3 regions of the Brevibacillus nitrificans genome follow, and region 3 is predicted to be linked to each of the others. Evidence: riboswitches for the same ligand, from Rfam matches in the RefSeq annotation. Region 3 holds a riboswitch; each other region holds the start of a gene.
The links. A riboswitch is a leader RNA that binds a small molecule or an ion and turns the genes downstream of it on or off. The one in region 3 is predicted to bind S-adenosylmethionine.
Positions count from the first base shown of each region.

Region 1: it holds a riboswitch for S-adenosylmethionine, as region 3 does, so the genes downstream of both, EDM59_RS25255 (pyridoxal phosphate-dependent aminotransferase) here and EDM59_RS00560 (aminotransferase class I/II-fold pyridoxal phosphate-dependent enzyme) in region 3, are expected to answer to the same signal.
Region 2: it holds a riboswitch for S-adenosylmethionine, as region 3 does, so the genes downstream of both, EDM59_RS27510 (BMP family lipoprotein) here and EDM59_RS00560 (aminotransferase class I/II-fold pyridoxal phosphate-dependent enzyme) in region 3, are expected to answer to the same signal.

Region 1 covers NZ_RHHU01000017.1:430,859-437,494, reverse strand. Annotated here, with positions in the region: gene EDM59_RS25270 (extracellular solute-binding protein) at 1-64, opposite strand, end outside; gene EDM59_RS25265 (LysR family transcriptional regulator) at 220-1,119, shown strand; gene EDM59_RS25260 (hypothetical protein) at 1,325-1,795, opposite strand; gene EDM59_RS25255 (pyridoxal phosphate-dependent aminotransferase) at 2,063-3,241, opposite strand; SAM riboswitch class I at 3,356-3,473, opposite strand; gene EDM59_RS25250 (efflux RND transporter periplasmic adaptor subunit) at 3,533-4,765, opposite strand; gene EDM59_RS25245 (efflux RND transporter permease subunit) at 4,822-6,636, opposite strand, start outside.
Region 2 covers NZ_RHHU01000020.1:137,753-144,388, reverse strand. Annotated here, with positions in the region: gene EDM59_RS27530 (NAD(P)/FAD-dependent oxidoreductase) at 1-161, shown strand, start outside; gene EDM59_RS27525 (MarR family winged helix-turn-helix transcriptional regulator) at 235-690, opposite strand; gene EDM59_RS27520 (DUF3298 and DUF4163 domain-containing protein) at 905-1,522, opposite strand; gene EDM59_RS27515 (methyl-accepting chemotaxis protein) at 1,685-3,160, shown strand; SAM riboswitch class I at 3,236-3,347, shown strand; gene EDM59_RS27510 (BMP family lipoprotein) at 3,551-4,585, shown strand; gene EDM59_RS27505 (ABC transporter ATP-binding protein) at 4,677-6,206, shown strand; gene EDM59_RS27500 (ABC transporter permease) at 6,181-6,636, shown strand, end outside.
Region 3 covers NZ_RHHU01000001.1:114,418-121,053, reverse strand. Annotated here, with positions in the region: gene EDM59_RS00575 (hypothetical protein) at 1-1,406, shown strand, start outside; gene EDM59_RS00570 (DUF5665 domain-containing protein) at 1,416-1,745, opposite strand; gene EDM59_RS00565 (pyridoxamine 5'-phosphate oxidase family protein) at 1,893-2,351, shown strand; SAM riboswitch class I at 2,434-2,552, shown strand; gene EDM59_RS00560 (aminotransferase class I/II-fold pyridoxal phosphate-dependent enzyme) at 2,647-3,810, shown strand; gene EDM59_RS00555 (trans-sulfuration enzyme family protein) at 3,807-4,994, shown strand; gene EDM59_RS00550 (YhcN/YlaJ family sporulation lipoprotein) at 5,031-5,651, opposite strand; gene EDM59_RS00545 (PhoH family protein) at 5,828-6,636, shown strand, end outside.

The DNA of each region.
Region 1 (6,636 bases), on a different contig from region 3:
CCAGCGTTGTTGAGACAAGCAGAGTGAATAGTGCGAGTTTGTTGCCTAGTGTTTTACGAATCATCAAGGATAGCCTCCCACGTCATTTTCTTCTCACCAACCACTCTACGGCATTTATGTAAGAGGAAAGTAAACGGGATGCTAAGGTTATGTTAAATAGACTCTATGTTTATTGATACCTCTATAGAGACTGTCTATACTGGCTGTGGAGGGATGGCCGTGAACATTCAGCAATTGCGCGTATTTGCCGTCGCAGCCCAGTGCCGGACGCTAACAGAAGTAGCCGAGGAGCTAAAGGTCAAGCAGCCGACCATCAGCTTTCATTTGAAAAAGCTTGAGACAGATTTGGGGGTCGAGCTGTTCTACAAGCAGCCCAGGCAGCTTCGGCTCACAGAAGCTGGGATGGCCATGCTGCCCTATGCACGGAGAATTACGACCTTATTGGATGAGGCCGAGCTGCTGGTGCAGGAGTATCGGGAAGGTGGTAGAGGGACGCTGAAAATCGGCGCGAGCTACACCCCAGCTACTTATTTCCTGCCCCCTTTTCTGGCTGATTTTCAAGCGCTCTATCCAAACGTACTGCCCATGCTGACTGTGAAAAAGGCAAAAGCCATCATGGAGCTCTTGCTCGACTTTGAAATTGATGTCGCCATCGTCTCGTTGCCAGAGGGTCAGAAAGAAGGCCTGCACGTCATTCCCTTGATTGCCGACGAGCTGCGATTGGTGATGTCTCCCTCGCATCCGCTTGCCGCTAGAGAAAAAATCGCTCTTAGTGATTTGCGCAATGAGCCTTTTCTCGTGCATGAGTACGGTTCCACTTCCAGAGAGCTGGCGGAGCTGTGGGCAGAGGAAAACCGGTTTCGCTGGAAAATTCGCATGGAGCTCGGTGCGATTGAGACGATCAAGGAATCGGTCAAGCACAACATGGGCATCAGCATTTTGCCTCAACGAAGCGTCATCCGCGAAAGCCAGCTGAAAGAACTGATCGTTCACGAGCTGCCAGGGTATGTCAATCGCCGCCATATCTGCCTCGTGTACCGCCAGGACGACATTATGGCGCAGCAGGTACGGACCTTTATCGATTTCATCCAGCGCAATGGAAAAGGAATCCAGTCATAAGGAAACCTCTATCGAGGCCTGTTCAAGGTGGAGCGACCGCGTTTTAGCGGTAAGTTTTACCGAAGGAATGCCAGAAGCGGACGCTGAGGCACTTCGCCATGCGCTCCGGAATTCATAAACGTAAACGCTTATAAATTCCTATACGTGAATAAAAACCTCTTTCCCAATGAGGAAAGAGGCTGGATATTTATTGTATGTAGCTGTCTTAAGCGATGCGAACTACTTTTGACTTTTCCGCTTGTGGCAGGAAAGACAAGTCTACTTGCGCGTGAGCTTCTTCCAAGCCAACGTCTTGCGCGAGCAGCAGCGCTTCTTCCTGGAAGGTCAAGGTACAGCTTCCTTCGTTCAATTCACAAAGCCGTTTCAAACGCTTCAAGCGATCCGCCTTTTTCTCCGCTCGCATGCAGTCATTGCGCAATTCGCTGACGTTTACGTGGCGTGCATCCGCGATCATGCTGACGTCGTCTACATGGACGATCAGCCGCTGTCCTTCTTCTGTAACAAAACCGATCGAGCAAAAATGCGCACCTGACATTTCCAATCGAGTGAGAACGGCATTGGCATATACCTCTCCCGTACGCAGACGGATTGAGCTTGCTTCAATGGCCCCGCCTATCTTACGCTCGTTGGCGATCACCGTATACATATCCGTGTAACCGTTAATCTGATAGCGCATAGTACCCTCCTGCTTTGCCAATTGTTGTTGTTGAGACTAATTATCATTAACAGTATTCATCGTATAATGAAAATCATTATCTGTCAATGCTGAGAATGATTTTTATTGAGAATGACAAACTCTTTTTTAAAATGCCCATTCTCATCCACCTTATTCTTCCTCCCTTCGGCAAGCGATGGGCATATACCCGAAATGAGTCCACAGAAAAAAAGACCGTCATCTCTGAGCTGCTCTTTCTCAGGGATAACGGTCTTTCTCACTTTTCATTTAGGCTTTGGCAAAAATACCGAGCTGCTCGATTCGACGTACAGCCTCTGCCAATCGTGCCTCATCCGATAGAAGTGCCGCGCGGACGTAGCCTTCGCCGGTCGGTCCGAAGCCATTTCCTGGCGCCACGACGACATGGGCTTTTTCCAGCAGCAAATCGGAGAACTCGACGGAAGTAAAACCACTCGGAACCGGCAGCCAGGCAAAGAACGAGCCTTGCGAAGGCTGAGCCTGCCACCCGATGCGGTGCAGGTTGGAGAACAGCGCGTTGCGGCGGCCCTCATAAACCGCTACGAGATCGCGCACGCATTGCTGCGACTCTGTCATCGCTTTGGCAGCGGCCATCTGCACAGCACCGAACAAACTGACGAAATAATGGTCCTGAATCAGATTGATCAGACGCACCAGCTCGCGGTTTCCGACCATCGCACCGACGCGCCAGCCTGCCATGTTGTAGGTTTTGGACAGCGTATAAAACTCCACGCCGACCTCCTTAGCACCCGGTACTTGCATGAAGCTCACCGGCTTTTTCCCGTCGTAGCTGATCGCGCCGTACGCGAAGTCGTGACATACGACGATCTCGTTTTTGCGGGCAAAACGAATTGTCTCTTCGTAAAACTCAAACGGAGCGTTTACCGCTGTCGGGTTGTTTGGATAGTTGAGGAACATCAGCTTCGCGCGGTCCAAATCCTCCTGAGGAATCTGGCCGTAATCCGGCAAGAACTGATTTTCAGCGCGCAGTGGCATCATGACCATGCGTCCATCTACCACCGCCACGCCAGACCAGTAGTCCGGGTAGCCTGGATCCGGCACCAGAGCCACGTCCCCTTTGTTCATCAAGACCTGACAGATCTCTACCAGTCCTGTTTTGCTTCCGAACAAAATGGCTACTTCTTCTTCGGGATCGAGGTCAACATCGAACTCTTGTTTATACCAGTGAGCGACAGCCTGCTTCAGCTCGAGGCGTCCGCTGAATGGCGGATATTTATGATGCAGCGGGAGTGCAGCGGCTGCTTGCAGCTCTTCTACGATATGGGCGGGTGTCGGCAAATCAGGATTGCCCTGGCCGAGGTTGATGACATCATGTCCTGCAGCGATCACTTTGTTTACTTTCGCTACGAGTGTGGCAAAAAACTGTGTCGGCAGGCGATCGATCATGTCGGAGGGTTGGATACGCATCTTTCTTCATTTTCCTTTCTGTCGGGTAATGCTGGGAATGTTAGAAAACTTGGCTCCGCCAAGCAAAAAATCCCTTTTTCCTCACAGAAAAAGGGATAGATCAGCTTCGTCACGTCCTTATCTGTCAGGAATTCTCCTGCTGGAATTGGCACAGCATCTACTTCCCGCTATGGGTGAGCAGATCCGCTGCCGGGCTTCATAGGGCCAGTCCCTCCACCTCTCTACATAAGTAAAGCACACGGAATATAATGTTTTGAATCTTCTTCATACTACTTGAGCACTACCGGTGTGTCAAGATCCTTGCTGAATTTGCACGGTCGCTCCGTCCTTGAGCAGCGTCTGTCCCCGCACTACGATCTGCTCTCCTTCTTTCACACCCGCGAGAATCTCGACGGCATCACTTGTCTGCACTCCCGTTTTGACCTCTACTTTTTTCGCAGTCAACTGGTCCAGCCGATACACGTATTGTTTCCCGTTTTCCTCAAACACAGCCTTTCGCGAGATCACCAAGGACTGGGCAGATTGCTGCTGACCGAATTGGATGTTGACCACCATATCCGCTTTCAGTCGGTCATCCCGATTGGCGAGGGATATCTCCACAGGATAAGCCCGCAAATCCGGATTCATGACAGGGCTGATTGCCGTTACCGTCCCTTGCAAGCTTTGCCCGGTTGCCGTGAGCGAGACATGGACGAGGTCCCCTGTCTTGACCGTCGCCATGTCTTTTTCCGATAGATTGGTCTTCGCGATCAAAGGATCTGTATCCACGATCGTGACGACAGCAGATTGAGGCGATGCCATCTCTCCTGCAGAGCCGTGCACCTCTGAAATCGTCCCCGAAATAGGGGCGGCAATAACGGCATTCCCCAGCTGCTGACGCGCGTTTTCCAAGGCGACCCGCGCTTGCTCTACGGATGCCTCCGTGACTGCCACACCTGTTTTTTGCTTCGCGGTCGCGAGCGTCTGCTTGGCGGTATCATACGCGCTCTGTTCGTTCACCAAGACGGCTTTGGCCTGCTCCAGCTGCTGGGCAGATACCGCCCCCTGGTTGAACAGAGCCGCGAGCCGCTCATAGTCTCGTTTTGCATCGTTTCGTGCCTGTTGCGCCGAAATGAGACCGCTTTGGGCCTGCTGCAGGCTTTGCGCCGTGTTGGTCTTGCTTTGCTGCAAGGATGCCGCCGCCAGCTCATAGCTCGCCTGCGCTTCCTTCACCGCGTTTGCTAGATCCGTCTGATCCATCGTGAACAAAACAGCTCCTTTTTGTACCTGCTGCCCCAGCTTTACATGGACCATGCTGATTTTTCCGTTCGCTTTTGGCGTGACTTCGACTGTCTCGCTCGGTGCCAGCTTTCCGGTTACCCCTGCGCTTGCTCCTACACTCCCTCGCTTGACGGTGTCGATCTGGACAGGGACGACCTTGGCCTCTTCCTGCTGAGGTGTCACCTGTGCCTCCTGGCTGCTACAGCCTCCGATGGCTACCGCAAAAGCCAGCAGCAGTCCGATTGTTGCCGCGCTTCTTTTCATTTTCTATCCTCCCTCTAGCAGGCGAGCCGCCTCGTGTCCGCCTGCTCTCTCCCGCATCATACTTCGGTACGAAGCTCGCTGCCTTTGGCTTTCTTCTGTCTACGCTTGCGATTTTTCAGCTTGCTGACCAGGTCGTCAAACCAGGTATAGATTACCGGGATGAGTACCAGCGTGATCATGGTCGAGAAAGAAAGGCCGAAGATCACCACAATCGCCATCGGTGCCTGCGACTCGTTGCCCTCGCCTCCCCCAAAAGCAAGTGGAGTAATCGCCAGAATCGTGGCGAGCGTAGTCATTAAAATGGGACGCAGCCGCAGAGGGCCTGCAGCGAGTATCGCGTCGTTGCGCTCCACGCCTTTTTTCCGCAGCTGATTGACGTAATCAATGAGCACGATGGCGTTGTTGACGACGATTCCGATCAAGAGAATGTAGCCGATGAGCGCAGGTACGCTGAGCGGCTTACCGGTCACGAGCAGCCCGACTACGACACCGATGAAGGTCGGTGGAATCGAAAACATGATGATAAACGGTGTGAACAGCGATTCAAACTGGCTGGCCATAACCATGTAGACGAGGGCGATGGACAGGATGATCGCAAGTCCGAGACTGCCAAACGACTCCATCATTTCCTTGCTCTGTCCGCCAAACTCGATGCTGTAGCCATCCGGCAAAGTCAACGCGTTCAGACGGGCTTGAATATCCGAGGAAACGGAGTTCAAATCACGCCCGACGAATTCTCCGGAGATTTTCACTTCGCGCGTCTGGTTGGAGCGGGCAATCACCTGGGGCACTTCCTGGTTGACGATATCTGCGACAGAGGATAACGCGATCTGCGCCCCTCCTGATGTCGGGATGCGAAGCTGCTGCAGATAAGTGATGTCGTCCTGGTATTTACGCGGCATCATGACGCGAATATCGATCTGATCATCGCCTGTCTGAAACGTCGTGACGGTCATTCCATCAAAGGCAGTACGCACATTGGACAGCACCTGACTGGTCGTCAGTCCGTACAAGCCTGCCCGCGAGGCATTGACGATCACTTGCAGCTCCTGGCTTTTTTCTTCCATCGAGGAGACAATATTGCGTGTTCCTTCCACCTGCTTCATTTCCCCCGCGACGATTGCACTGATGTCTTCCAAAACAGCGAGATCATCCCCACGAACTGTCACTTCCAGCGGAGCCGTGACGGGTCCCCCTGACTGATCCAGCTCCTTTACCTCGATTTCAGGTCCAGAAATATCGGAGAGCTGTTTGCGCAAAAGCTCCACGACCTGCTCCGTCGTGACAGTACGCTGCTCCTTGGGTACCAGTGACACCTGCAGCTGCGCCCGGTTGCTGGTGGATGTGGCGATAATGGAAGGCCCACCGGACGACCCGATGGAGGTATACAGTTGGTCGAGCTCGGGCAGCTGTTTGATTCGGCCTTCTACTTCTTGCACGACCTTTTCCGTCTCCTTTAGCAGCGTGCCATTCGGCATTTTGATGGAAACAGAGATTTTCCCCTGCTCGAGCTTGGGGATGAATTCCGCTCCGACGGCTCCTGAAAGGAACACGGCACCAACAAACAGCGCAATCGTGGCGGCAAAAACCGTTTTTCGATGTGTAATAGCCCAACCGAGAAACCGGCCATACCGGCGAGCGAGCTTAGAGAAACCGATATGGAACCAAATCAGTGGATTCATGCCCCGATATTTCGCTCGCTCCTGCTCATCCATATGCGGAGTCTTTTTCAGCCAGCGGGCGCTCAGCATCGGAACCAGCGTCAGAGAGGCCAGCAGGGCGGCGATATGCGAGTACACAACCGTCAGGGCAAGCGGGCCAAATAGCTCCGAGGCAAGCCCTTCTACAAAAACGATGGGAGCAAAAACAGA
Region 2 (6,636 bases), on a different contig from region 3:
CGAAATTCTACTCGGCTCGTCCAAAGCTCACGGAGGAATTCGAAACCGAAATCCAAGGCTTGTTCTGCGGCGGAGATGGGGCAGGGATTACCCGCGGTCTGGCGCAAGCAGGTGCCGCTGGGGTATGGATGGCGCGCAACATGATCAAGCGCATGCAATAGCAAACAGCATATTCCAATGAACAAGGCTTCCCCTCCTGCATGAACATCACTCAGGAAGGGAAGCCTTGTTGTTTTAAGAGATCGGGGAATCCTGTTCCGATTCGGATTCAGCAAGCTGCAGATTGTTGAGATTGTCGTTCATTTTTTGCAGGATGCGGTTAAACGTAGCCAGATCTTCCTCGGGAATGTCGCGCAGGGCAGCCTTTTCCAGCTGAATGGCGGCATCGAGCCACTCGGGAAACTTGGCTTGCGCCTGGGGGGAGAGGGATACGTAACGCTCCCGTTTGTCTTCCCCTTCCGCACGAATGACCCAGCCCATTTCCTCCAGGCGAGTCAACGTCCTAGTAATCGTTGGGGCTTCTACGTCCAGGTAATTGCTGATCTGTACCTGCGTCAACGTGCTCCGATAGTGCAGGCACATGAGGATTCCCCACTGGGAGCTGTAGAGCCCCATAGGGGAGAGTACATTGTTTAGTTTTTTGCTGAAAACTCTGGCAGTTTTGCTGATTTTATGTCCGTAATATTGCATGAGTATCCTTCCTCCATAAAAGCGGGTCCGATAATCCATACACTTGCTTAAGTAAATATGTACATTTTACATAGTAACAGTTCCATTCATATAAGTAAATACTTATTTGTTTAGCGGATAGAAGGATAAGCCTCGTTCGTCCACAGTTCTGCCATAAAGAAAGCTGACGACTGTTTTCCAGCGCATCAGCTCGTCTTTTCGTGTCGCTTCTTTCCTAACTCGCTGCCAAAATACTCAGAGGCCCATCCTCTTTGATGATCGGCTCCAAATCGTACACGGAGATGGGGAACATGGGGAATCCGACATAGTACGGCGTGATTTCGTAAAGCTGAAAATAGATGACCAGGGTTTTGTCCGCGAGATAAAAGTCCTGGTCGGGCTTGATCGTTGTAAAATCGCTCAGCGTCGGGATTTGTCTCTGCTTGATTTGGGCTTTGATCATGGTAGACAGGACTTTAATGTAGTCGCTGCCTGGTTTGAAGAGGTCCCGCAAGGCAAACAGCTTTCCGGTGTCGACATCTGCCGAGACGGATCCGAGGAAGGTCATCCCGTGAGCCATTTGCGGTGTGTAGGCGTAGTTGTTCATCGTGGCACTGAAGATGCCGCGCTGGTTATTCTTGATTTCGTAGCTGCCTTGCATCTGGGTGTTTCCTTGGACCTGTACTCTTTGCTGTTCGTGAATCAGGCCTTGGACGGTTTGCAGCAAGGCTCGGTTAATTTGTGTTTCAGCCTGCTGATTGGCAAGACCGGACAGCTGCGGGTAGTAGATGGATGTGCCCGGTCGCGTGATGGTGCGCGTCAAAACGGTAACGGGAAGGCGGTTCAATTCCACTTTTTTTAGTCCTTTCTTCTCTCAAATAGGTATCTGTCATAACAGCCTATTCGGATAGGGGGAAAGTGGTTTCTAGCGTTCGCATTTATTTCACATCCGCTGGAACTATCCACCATCTATAATGGAGGGGAAATACCAATCGAAAAGTAAGGAGGGACATTGATGATTCAGTTAATACGGAATACCTTGACGAACAAGGAAGGCTTTATGATCTTTGTTTTGTGGAATCATTTGTGGATGGCCGGACTGATCGCCTTCCAGGAAAACGTAAATTTCTGGATGGTCAGTTCGTTAGGCTTGCTGGTGACCTTGATCGTATCGCCCTATTATTTCATTCGTAGGAACAGCACGGTTATCCGTTATCTCGTCGCGATTGGACTCATGTTTTATGCTATTTCATTTGATCACTTTAGCTCAGAGCAGGAAGTTGCTTTTCTCGCCTTTATCGTAATGGGCTTTTTGGCTGCCTATCTGGACTGGAAGCTGGTGGTGTTTGCTGGGGTTACGCAGATCATCGCCACGCTCGTCGGCTTCTACACAGGCACCTATCAGATTTTTACCGGCGATTATACCGAAATCAACCTCGCTGTGCGGATTGTCGCTATTTTGATGATGATGGCAGCGGTGACGTACCTGTGTCTGGCTGGACAAGCATCGCTGCAGAGAGCGAACGCCGCTAGAAAGGAAGCAGAGGAGAAGGAACAGCGTTTGAAAGAAATGCTCGAACACATCGAAGTGATGACCGAGCAGCTGGATCGCACGACGGAGCACGTACATGTGCACGCAGAAGGAACCAAACGCAACACGGATGACATGATGCTCGCCTTTAAAGAGGTGGCAACGGGCATGGAGTCGCAGGCTCATTCGACGGTGAAGATCGAGGAGGAAGTCCAGTCGATCGATCAGGAAATCGTGGATGTCACGACGCAGACGAATGCTATGAAGGCAGAGTCTGACCAGAACAATCTGCGGCTGACGGAAAGTGTGAGCATGATGAATGAGCTATCCAAGCAGATGGATCAGATCGTGGAGGCTGTAAATGTGGCCGCTTCAACTATTCATCAGCTCAATCGTCAGGCCAACAAAGTCGAGGAAATCGTAGGGGCCATTAACCAGATCGCGACGCAAACCAACCTGTTGGCGCTGAATGCGGCGATCGAATCTGCCCGTGCAGGAGAGCATGGCAGAGGCTTTGCTGTAGTCGCAGATGAAGTGCGGAAGCTGGCCGAACAAAGTGCGACGGCCACACAGGAAATCACGGAGATTTTGAAGTCGCTCCATCAGGAAAGCGAGAATGCGGTCCTCCAAATTGGAAACGGGGAAACCTCTGTCTCCAAAGGAAAAGAGCTAGCCGTAAAAACGGTTGAATCAATTGAAGCCGTGCGGGCAGGAATGGTTCACTTCCTCGCAGCTGCAGAGCATGTGCGTTCCAGCATGGACCGGGTCAAGCTGCGCTCGAGTGAAGTCGCGATGGAAATGTCGACGATCACTGCCGTCACTGAAGAGTCTGTAGCCAATCTGGAGGAGCTGTTTGCCACCGCAGAGAATCAGCATCAAAGGGTACGGGAAATCACCGAAGAACTGGGTGAGCTCAATACTTTATCGCATCGGCTCCAGCAGACATTTCACAAGCAGTAAAAAGATTTGAAATAATCATTGCATTTTTAAAAAATTCTGCTAGAATATATCTGACTATAATCCTATAGATTTACTGCCTTATCTAGAGCGGCGGAGGGACTGGCCCGATGAAGCCCGGCAACCACTGTACCTTGTACAGACTGGTGCCAATTCCTACAAGACAGGGAAATGTCTTGAAAGATGAGGAAGAGGACCGTTCAGGACGCAAACTCTTCCTCAAAGGAAGAGTTTTTTTGTATTTCAAACGTTTTTTGTCTTATTTACGAACGTTAACTGTGGTTTTTGTTGAAATGTACGTAATTACTGTTGATTTTTTGGCGTAAAAACCGTACATTACATAAGTAAATAGATAAGAACGAATATAATGCTCCAGTTAGAGAGGGGAACACCATGAAGAAATTATTGTTGGCATTGACCACATTCGCCGTTTTGGCAGCAGGATGCTCGGCAGGAGGCAGCAGTGCTCCAGCAGATAAAGCAGAGGGACAAGCAGCAGGACAAGAGGGAGCGGCGAAAAAACGCATTGCCCTGATCCTGCCAGAAAAAATCGGGGTGAACCCGTTCTTCCAGCAAATGGATGAAGGCGCTAAGAAAGCCGGTCAAGAGTTTGGCGCAGAAGTAAAAAGCATCGAATCCACTGACCATGGCGCGATTGAAGAAAACCTGCGTGTAGCAGTGGCGGAAAACTACGATTTGATTATCACGTCTTCGTTTGAATCTGAAGATGCCTTGAAAAAAGTAGCCGCCGAAAATCCGGATAAAAACTTCGCGATCATCGACACCGTTGTTGATTTGCCAAATGTACGCAGCGTTACCTTCCGCGAGCAGGAAGCGGCTTACCTGATGGGAGCAGCGGCTGGACTGGCAACGAAAACAAACAAAGTGGGCATGGTTGTCGCCATGGATATTCCTCTCCTGAAAAAATGGACAGGCGGTTTCCAGGAAGGGATGAAAGCGACCAACCCGAATGCAGAATTCCTCGTAAACTACGTGGGCAGCTTCTCTGACCCGGCAAAAGCGAAGGAGCTTGCTTTGCTCCAGGCTTCCAAAGGCGCTGACTTCATTAACGGCGCTGCAGCTGTAGGGGATCTGGGTGTTTTTGAAGCAGCGAAAGAAAAAGGCTTCTTCACTTCCGGACAGGACGTTGACCGTACCACGATCGACCCTGAGCACATCGTTTTGTCCCAGCTGAAAGGTACAGATGCAGCAGCATACGAGACCGTGAAATCTTTCGTAGAGGGCAGCTTCAAGCCAGGCGTAGTGACCTACGGATTGAAAGAAAAAGGCGTGGGCGTAACCTATGTGACCCACGAAAGCAAAACGCCGCTGAACGCTTTCATCGGCCAAGAAGTAATCGACAAAGTGAAGGCTATCAATGACGAGATCGTAGCAGGTACGCGCAAAGTTCCTGACTCGTTCGAATAGCTGGCAGCATTCGTGCATTTAGGTGACCGACTACAGCTGTGTAGTCGGTCGCTTGTGTATTTCGGCTGCATCAAGAGGAGGAGGAGCAGGAATGACACATCGTTTGGAAATGAAGCAGATGACCAAGAAGTACGGAGAATTTACGGCCAACGATCAAGTGTCGCTCACCTTGGAGGCGGGCGAGGTGCATGCGATCGTCGGGGAAAATGGCGCCGGGAAAACCACGCTCATGCGGATGCTGTACGGGATGGAGCAGCCAACGGCAGGGGAGATCCTTCTCAACGGGAAACCGGTATCCTTTCGCGGTCCCAACGACGCGATACGAAACGGGATTGGCATGGTACACCAGCACTTCATGCTCTTTGGAGAGTTTAGTGTGGCGGAAAATATCGTGATTGGCTACGAGCCCAAGCAGGCAGGTTTTTTTCGGCGCAAGGAAGCTGTGGAGAAAGTACGTGCTTTAAGCGAGCAATACCGCATTCCGATCAACCCACAGGCACGGGTCTCTACCTGCTCGGTCGGTGAACAGCAAAGGGTCGAGATTCTCAAGGTGCTGTATCAGGGGGCGGATATCATCGTGCTCGACGAACCAACGGCTGTATTGACACCGTTGGAGGTAAAAGACTTGCTGCAGACGATTCGGAATTTGGCGGCAAGCGGAAAAAGCGTCATTCTGATTACCCATAAGCTGCAGGAGGTTATGGAGGTATCGGATCGCATTACCGTTCTTCGCGGAGGCCGTGTGACTGGGACCGTTTCCCGGCACGAGACGAATGTCGACGATCTGGCGAGGCTGATGGTAGGCAGAGAGCTGGAAGAGCTGAGCCAGCGCATCCCTTTGGAGGGAAAACGACTGCTGCATGTAGATCAAGTGACTGTGCGAGAGAAGCAAACCTTGCTGGATAACGTGAGCTTCGCCGTTCACCACGGTGAAATCGTAGGAATCGCAGGTGTATCCGGCAACGGACAGTCTGAGCTGCTGCAAGTGATCAGTGGATTGCGGCCTGTGCAGGCAGGGAAGATCCATTTGGCGGGTGCAGATGTGACCAATAAGTCCGTAGAGTCGATCCGTCAGGCAGGGCTGGCGCACATTCCAGAAGACCGCTATATGTGGGGAACCGCGAAGCAGGAAAGTGTCGAGGAAAACGCGTTGATGGGCTATCAGCGCAAGCCTGATTACTACCGGCGCGGCGTCATCCTGCGCGATGCGTTCCGCCAGGTGGTTCGCGGATGGGTAGACCGCTTTGCGATTAAAACCGGCTCCAGGCAGCTGCAAGAGCTGGCGGGCAATCTTTCTGGCGGGAATTTGCAAAAGCTGATCGTCACAAGAGAGCTGGGGCAGGAAACCCCCTTGCTGGTTGCGGCTGAACCGACTCGCGGCGTAGATATTGGCGCGATGGAATACATTCATCAAGCGCTTATCGAAAAGCGAAACAGCGGAGACGGCATCTTGCTCGTCTCGTCTGAGCTGTCCGAAATTCTCGCATTGTCAGACCGTATTTTGGTGATGTACAAAGGGCGGATCGCCGGAGAGCTGGCACGATCAGAAGCAACAGAAGAAAAAATCAGCGTGTTGATGGCAGGAGGAAACGTTCATGGCAGCGATCAGAGAGCTGTGTAAGTCATTGGTTCAGCCGATACTCGCCGTCATGATCGGGCTTTTGACAGGAGCGATCGTGATTGCGGCGGTAGGCGAATCGGTCATCGGGACGTATCAGGAAATGTGGAAGGGAGCCTTTGGCAGCTTTTATTTCTTCACTTCCACGCTGGCACGTGCGACACCGATCATGCTGATTGCGCTGGGGCTTGCTTTGGCCTTTCGCGCAGGCGTGTTTAACCTCGGAGCCGAGGGACAGATGGTGCTTGGTGCCATCAGTGCGACACTCGTCGCGATCTATTTGCCGGCACCAGGAATCGTGAAAATGCTGGCAGGACTCATCGTTGGGATTACAGTAGGCGGGTTGTGGTCCCTCTTGGCCGGATTTATGGAGGCGAGGTTTCGCATTCCGCTGCTCATTTCGACGCTTTTGTTCAACTATATTGCCGTGCTG
Region 3 (6,636 bases):
TGAAAAAGATAACGAAAAAGCCTGTGTTGGCGGTAGTGGCGGCAGCAGGGATTATTGGGGCATTGACTCCGATTTTCGCGAATGCCAGCTCGTTTGGATCACCGAGTGCAACCAAAGTGGTCATGAACGAGGCAGGAAAGGAAGTCACCCGCTACAACCTGAAAGAATTGGCGAAAAACGATCCGGAAACGTTGAACATGCTGCTCAAAACTCAGGCGGAGCATCTGTACATCATCGTGGATGAACTGAAACTGAATACAAAATTGCAAACATATATGGAAGAGAACAAAGATGAGTGGGAGCGAATTTACAACCAATACTACAGCGATATTTGGCTGGAGGTTCGTTTTACGGATGAAAAAGAGGAGATCGTCAGCGTCAGTGGGCAAACCAAAAGCAATAAGGTGTACATCAAAGGCATCGTGACAAAAGATGTGACCAAAGTCGTTGTGAAAAAACCGAATGGCGATAATATCGAGGTCGTTCCGACTAGCGAGCATTCCTTTACCGTGACCTTTGCTTCTCAAGACACAGCAAGTGAGCAATACGTTACGGTCAGTGCGTACGCCGGCAGTGTGCTGGTGGATAGTGAAAAAGTGAAGGTAATCCCGCAAGCGGAGGAAGAAGCAGAACTGATCATACATAGCTTGGCTGTGCTCGACGCGAAAAAAGGGGAGCTGAAAGTCAAAGGGATCGTCAAGCAGGATGTAGATAAAGTTGTCGTGACGATCGATGGGGTAAAAGGCGAAGGGAAAGTGAAAAAGCTGTGGGACGGTGTGGGCAGCTACAGCATTACGCTGAAAAACGTCAAAGGCACGACAGGCAAGGCTACGCTCGATGTTTACGTGGACGATGAAAAGCGTGATTCCGAGACATTGAACATCGAGGTTATCAATCAGCCAGCCAAAGAAGAAGTGAAAACCTACGCGCTATCCGGGGCAGCCGCTCTGGATATGAAAACCAAAAGCATCCAAGTGAAAGGCAATGTCGTAGGCTGGGCCAAGAATAGTGGCATCAAGCTGATGGTGACGAAGCTGGATGGCAAAAAGCAAGAAGTGAAGCCAAATGACAAAGGGGAATACACACTCAAGCTTCCTCTGAAAAACCTGAGCTTTCAGGAGGATGCTGTTCGTCTGGAGCTGTACGTCAACGATAAGCTGGTGAAACAGGCTGCGTTCGCAACAAACAACATCAAGGGCTTAGCTGACATTTTGAAGCGGGAAGCAGAAAAACGCGACGATGAGGACGAAGCAAAGGATAAAAAGGAAAAAGGGAAGCTTGACCACTATCCGAATGGGAATGCGTATGGCTTTTGGAAAAAGCAGGGCGAGTGGTCGAAGCAAAATGCCGAGGAGAATGATCGCGAACGTGATGATGATGCCCGGAAAGACCGTGACGACGATTAATCATGGGTCTTACGGCTGCTTGTAGGATTGTACGTAATCTACCAAGTCTTTTATGTAATCGCCAATAATCGGTATGGATAAGAACTGAGACAGGAGCGAGCCAAGCAGCGCAAGCACGATGGCCGTTCCTATCGTCAGACCCAGACCCCGGGCAAGACCTGCGAGGAAATTGATCCAGAGCAGCTTGCGCGGGGCTGTATAGTTTTGGACGATATCTGCGAGACGTATATCTTCGAGAAACATGGCGATTTTATCCATACGCTCGTTTAGTTTGCGCACCTCTTTGATTTCCTGCAGCAACTGGTCAATTTGGGTAAGCAAGCGGTCAGTGGGAGTCATCAGGTAACCTCCATTTCTCAGTCGTTTGGATTTCTTCCAGTTTAGGGAAAAAAAGAGGGAGAAGCAAGACAAAGAGGAAACGTTTGCCTAATCCTTTTCCAGGAGGGTACAATAAGCGTACGTTACGTTTACAAGGAGGCAAGCAAAATGGCTGAAACCGTTTCCCGATCCCTGTCAGAAGAATTGTATGGGCTCTTGCAAAAGGAGCGTTTTGTCACGCTGGCTACCATCGATCACGAGTCGGGTTCTCCTGCCCTCAGTTCCTTGTCCTGGACTTATGCGGCGTCTAGCGATTTGATCCGCTTTGCTGTGGATAACCGATCGCGCATCTTAACCAATATTACAAAAGAGCCGCAGGTTGTTTTGCATCTGATCGGTGCTGGCTCCTCTTATGCGATCAACGGTCAGGCGGTCGTGAAATCGGAAAGGCTCGAAGGTGTTCCGCTCAAGCTGGCTATGGTGGAAATAGCCATTGAAGCAGTGCGGGACATCATGTTCTATGGTTCTCGTATTTCTGTAGAGCCGCAATACGAAAAGACATACGATAAAAATGCAGCGGCCAAGCTGGACAATCAAGTGATGGAAGCCTTGAAAAACGCAAACTAGCGAAGGGGCTAGGTGGAAAATCCTGTTGACAAGGAAGATGCCCATCCGTTAGTATTAGGATCAATCAAATTGAATAGCAATCTTCTTATCCAGAGAGGCGGAGGGACTGGCCCGATGATGCCCGGCAACCAATCACCTGTAATATACAGGGAGATAATGGTGCTAATTCCTGCAGAGTTATCAAACTCTGAAAGATGAGAAGGTCTTGCTTACGGCGACGTAATCAAAGCCTTCTTTCAGAGGAAAGGGGCTTTTTTTCATGCCCCTCTTACACTATTGGAGGGAGAGAAAACAGATGCATTTGGAAACAAAACTTGTTCAAGCGGGCGTAGGGAAAGACGAAAAGACGGGGGCGGTTAATTTCCCCGTCTACTATTCAACGGCCTATCGCCATCCGACGTTGGGGGAAAGCACAGGGTTTGACTATACGCGAACAGCGAATCCCACACGTGTGGTTCTGGAAGAGGCGATTGCGGCTGCGGAATCAGGCGATGGCGGCTTCGCGTGTGCTTCCGGAATGGCGGCCATCCACACCGTCATGGGCTTGTTTTCCCAAGGCGATCATTTGATTGTCTCACTAGACTTGTACGGGGGGACATATCGACTGTTTGAACAGGTTTTGTCCCGTTACGGATTGACGTTCTCGTATGTAGATTTGCGTGACTTGGCAGAGCTGGAATCAGCTGTGAAGCCTGAAACCAAAGCCATTTTTGTGGAGACACCGACAAACCCGCTGATTCAGATTACGGATATTGGAGAAGTGGCGCTGCTTGCAAAACGGCACGGTCTCTTGACCATCGTAGACAACACGTTCATGACTCCCTATTGTCAACGCCCACTTGAACTGGGAGCAGATATCGTTCTGCATAGCGCGACCAAGTATCTCGGTGGACACAATGATGTGCTGGCAGGTCTGATCGTAACAAAAGGGCAAGAGTTATCGGAAAAAATCCGTTTTTTGCACAATTCCATCGGAGCGGTTTTAGGTCCACAGGACAGCTGGCTTCTGCTTCGGGGGATGAAGACTCTGGCACTGCGCATGGAACGCCATCAATCCAATGCCTTTGCCGTGGCGAACAAGCTGAAAGAGCATCCAGCCGTAACGGAAGTCTTTTATCCTGGGCTGGTGGATCATCCGGGACACGAGGTGCAGGTGAAGCAGTCGAGTGGATTTAGTGGCATGGTTTCCTTCCGGGTACGCTCAGCGGATCAGGTGAAGCCGTTTTTGAAGCATTTGCAAATCGTATCCTTTGCAGAAAGTCTGGGTGGGGTTGAATCGTTGTGTACATATCCGGCGACGCAGACACATGCGGACATCCCACTGGAGATTCGCGAGTATGTAGGGGTATGCGACCGTCTTCTCCGCCTGTCTGTAGGCATTGAGCATCCGGATGACCTGATTGCAGACTTGTGCCAGGCGCTGGATGCGAGCTTGACGGTTGGGGGGAGTGTACGATGAATTTTGCAACCAGAGTGCTGCATGGCACATCGTGCTTTGATCCGGCTACAGGCGCGTCGTCGGTACCGATTTACCAGGCTTCTACGTTTCATCAGGCTGATTTGGATCAGCCAGGCAAATTCGATTATGCACGGTCCGGCAATCCGACTCGCGAAGCCTTGGAACAGGCGATTGCAGGTCTAGAGGGCGGAGAGAGAGGCTTCGCTTTTGCTTCCGGTATGGCTGCAATTTCCAGCGTGTTCATGCTTTTTTCCGCTGGAGATCATGTCGTCGTAGCAGAGGATGTCTACGGCGGCACATTCCGCTTCTTGACGAGAGTGCTGTCCCGCATGGGGATCACTGTCACGTTCGTCGATTCTACGCAGACAGAAGCCGTCAGGGCTGCGATCCAGCCGACGACGAAGGGCATCTATTTGGAGACACCGTCCAATCCAACGCTGAAGGTGACAGATCTATCGGCTGTGTGTCAAATTGGGAAAGAAAACGGGTTGTTGGTCATCGTGGATAACACATTTTTGACCCCGTATTATCAGCGCCCGCTGGAGCTGGGGGCAGATATTGTCATTCACAGCGCGACAAAATTTATCGGGGGTCACAGTGATGTCGTAGCTGGTTTGGCTGTTACACGCGATGCAGCGCTGGGAGAGCAGCTCTACTTTATACAAAACGGCATGGGGGCGATTCTCGGCGTACAGGACTGCTGGCTGGTCATGCGCGGTCTGAAAACATTAAAAGCGCGTCTGGATGTCAGCACCCGTACGGCAGAAAAAATCGCGCATTGGCTCCAGGCACACCCTGCCGTCACGCGCGTCTATTACACGGGCTTGGCTGAGCATCCTGGCCATGAGATCCAGGAAGCGCAAGCCAGTGGTCATGGTGCGGTGCTTTCCTTTGACGTAGGGAGCCGCGAACGGGCAAAAGCGCTTTTTGATCGGGTGAAGCTGCCGATCGTCGCTGTGAGCCTGGGTGCCGTTGAAACGATTCTCTCCTACCCGGCAGCGATGTCCCATGCTTCGATGCCAGCAGAGGAAAGAGCACAGCGCGGGATTACCGACGGGCTGATCCGTCTATCGGCTGGACTCGAAGATGTGGATGATTTGATTTTGGATCTGCAGCAAGCATTGGACTCCCTGCCTTCTTTGAAGGCGGCGGCGCCATCAGAAAAAGCATTCTCCCGGGCGTAAAAGCCTGGGCGAATGCCTTTTTTTTGCTGCATGCGTTTAAGGTGCACCTGTTCGATTGACGTTGATGTTCTTGTTCCCGGTTGGATGCGAGTTGTTGCTTTTGTTGATGCGCTGCTCATTTTCTTGTGAAGGTGTTTCCTCACGATGGCGTACATCTCGAGGCAGTTGAGGAATGATGCGTCCTACGATATCCGCCAGTTCTTCGGCAAAACCGGAAACAGGATGGCCGCGGCGAATGTCTGCCGTCATTTCCCGGAGGCGCTGGACGATATCAGGGTCAGCCGTTACGACCGCATTTGCCCCCTGAGGATCCTCCTTGAGCGCTTCAGCTACAGTGTACTTGATGATACCCACTTCTGGCCGGTCCAGACTCGCATCCACATCGATACCTACGACGGCAATTTTTCCGATTACGACAGCAGTCGCACCGTTTACCTTTTTCACGCGAGTCGCCAGCTGAACGAGGCGATCCGCTGTCGCTTGCGAGGATTGATTATACGTCGGCTGCGGCGCGGTTTGCTGAACGCGCTGCGTATGGGGCACTTGTTGGTTGGGCGGTGGCGCAGCCTGGTTGGCCGGCGGTTTATTGCCTGACATGCATGCGGTGAGCAACACGCAAATACCAAGGTAGTAGGTAACAGTCCGTTTCACAGGCATTCTCCTTTTCCCAGCAGTTACGAGTATTTTGTTCCAGCCAGCTTGTTTTCATTCTGGGAAAGGTCCGTCTATCTGTGTATCCGTCAACATAAACTGTAGTACATCACGTCGCCGCACCAGAGCATCCCTCCAAAAATTGCATAGGGTATATAAGATGGGTAATAGGAGGCGAGATTTTGAAGAAAATCTACGTACTGGACACCAACGTACTCCTGCAAGATCCACGGGCGATGTTTTCCTTCGCCGACAATGAAATTGTTATACCCGCAGTGGTGTTGGAAGAAATCGATTCCAAAAAGCGGTACATGGATGAAATAGGCCGCAACGCACGGTACGTTTCGCGGCTTTTTGACAGCTTCCGTGAGCTGGGACACTTGCACACAGGGATCACGCTGGAAACGGGCGGGCTCTTCCGAGTGGAGCTGAATCATTCTTCGCTGCATCAGCTGCAAAAACAGTTTACCGAAATGACGAACGACAATCGCATCCTCGCTGTCGCATTGAATCTGCAAGAAGAAGAAAACCTTTCTCCCAACCCCCGCCCCGTCATTCTCGTCAGCAAGGACGCGTTGATGCGTGTCAAGGCAGATGCGCTGAGCCTGACAGCGGAAGACTTCCTTTCTGATCGCGTGGTAGGTGAGTTCTCCAGCATTTATACGGGGTATCAGAAAATGATGGTCGCCTCCGAGATCATTAAATCTTACTATGCGACGCGAAGGCTGCAGCTTGCCTCTTGTTTCCCAAAATACCGGTTTTATCCTCATCAATTCCTGGTATTAAAGGATGAGATCAACCCATCGATATCCGCGATCGGCAAGGTCGATCCAGATGGCAAAACATTGGAGATGCTCGTGTCGGATGACGACCCGATCTGGGGAATACGAGCACGGAATGTTCAGCAGCGAATGGCGACAGAGCTATTGCTTCGAGACGATATCCCGCTGGTCACCATGACTGGCAAGGCCGGAACAGGAAAAACCCTGCT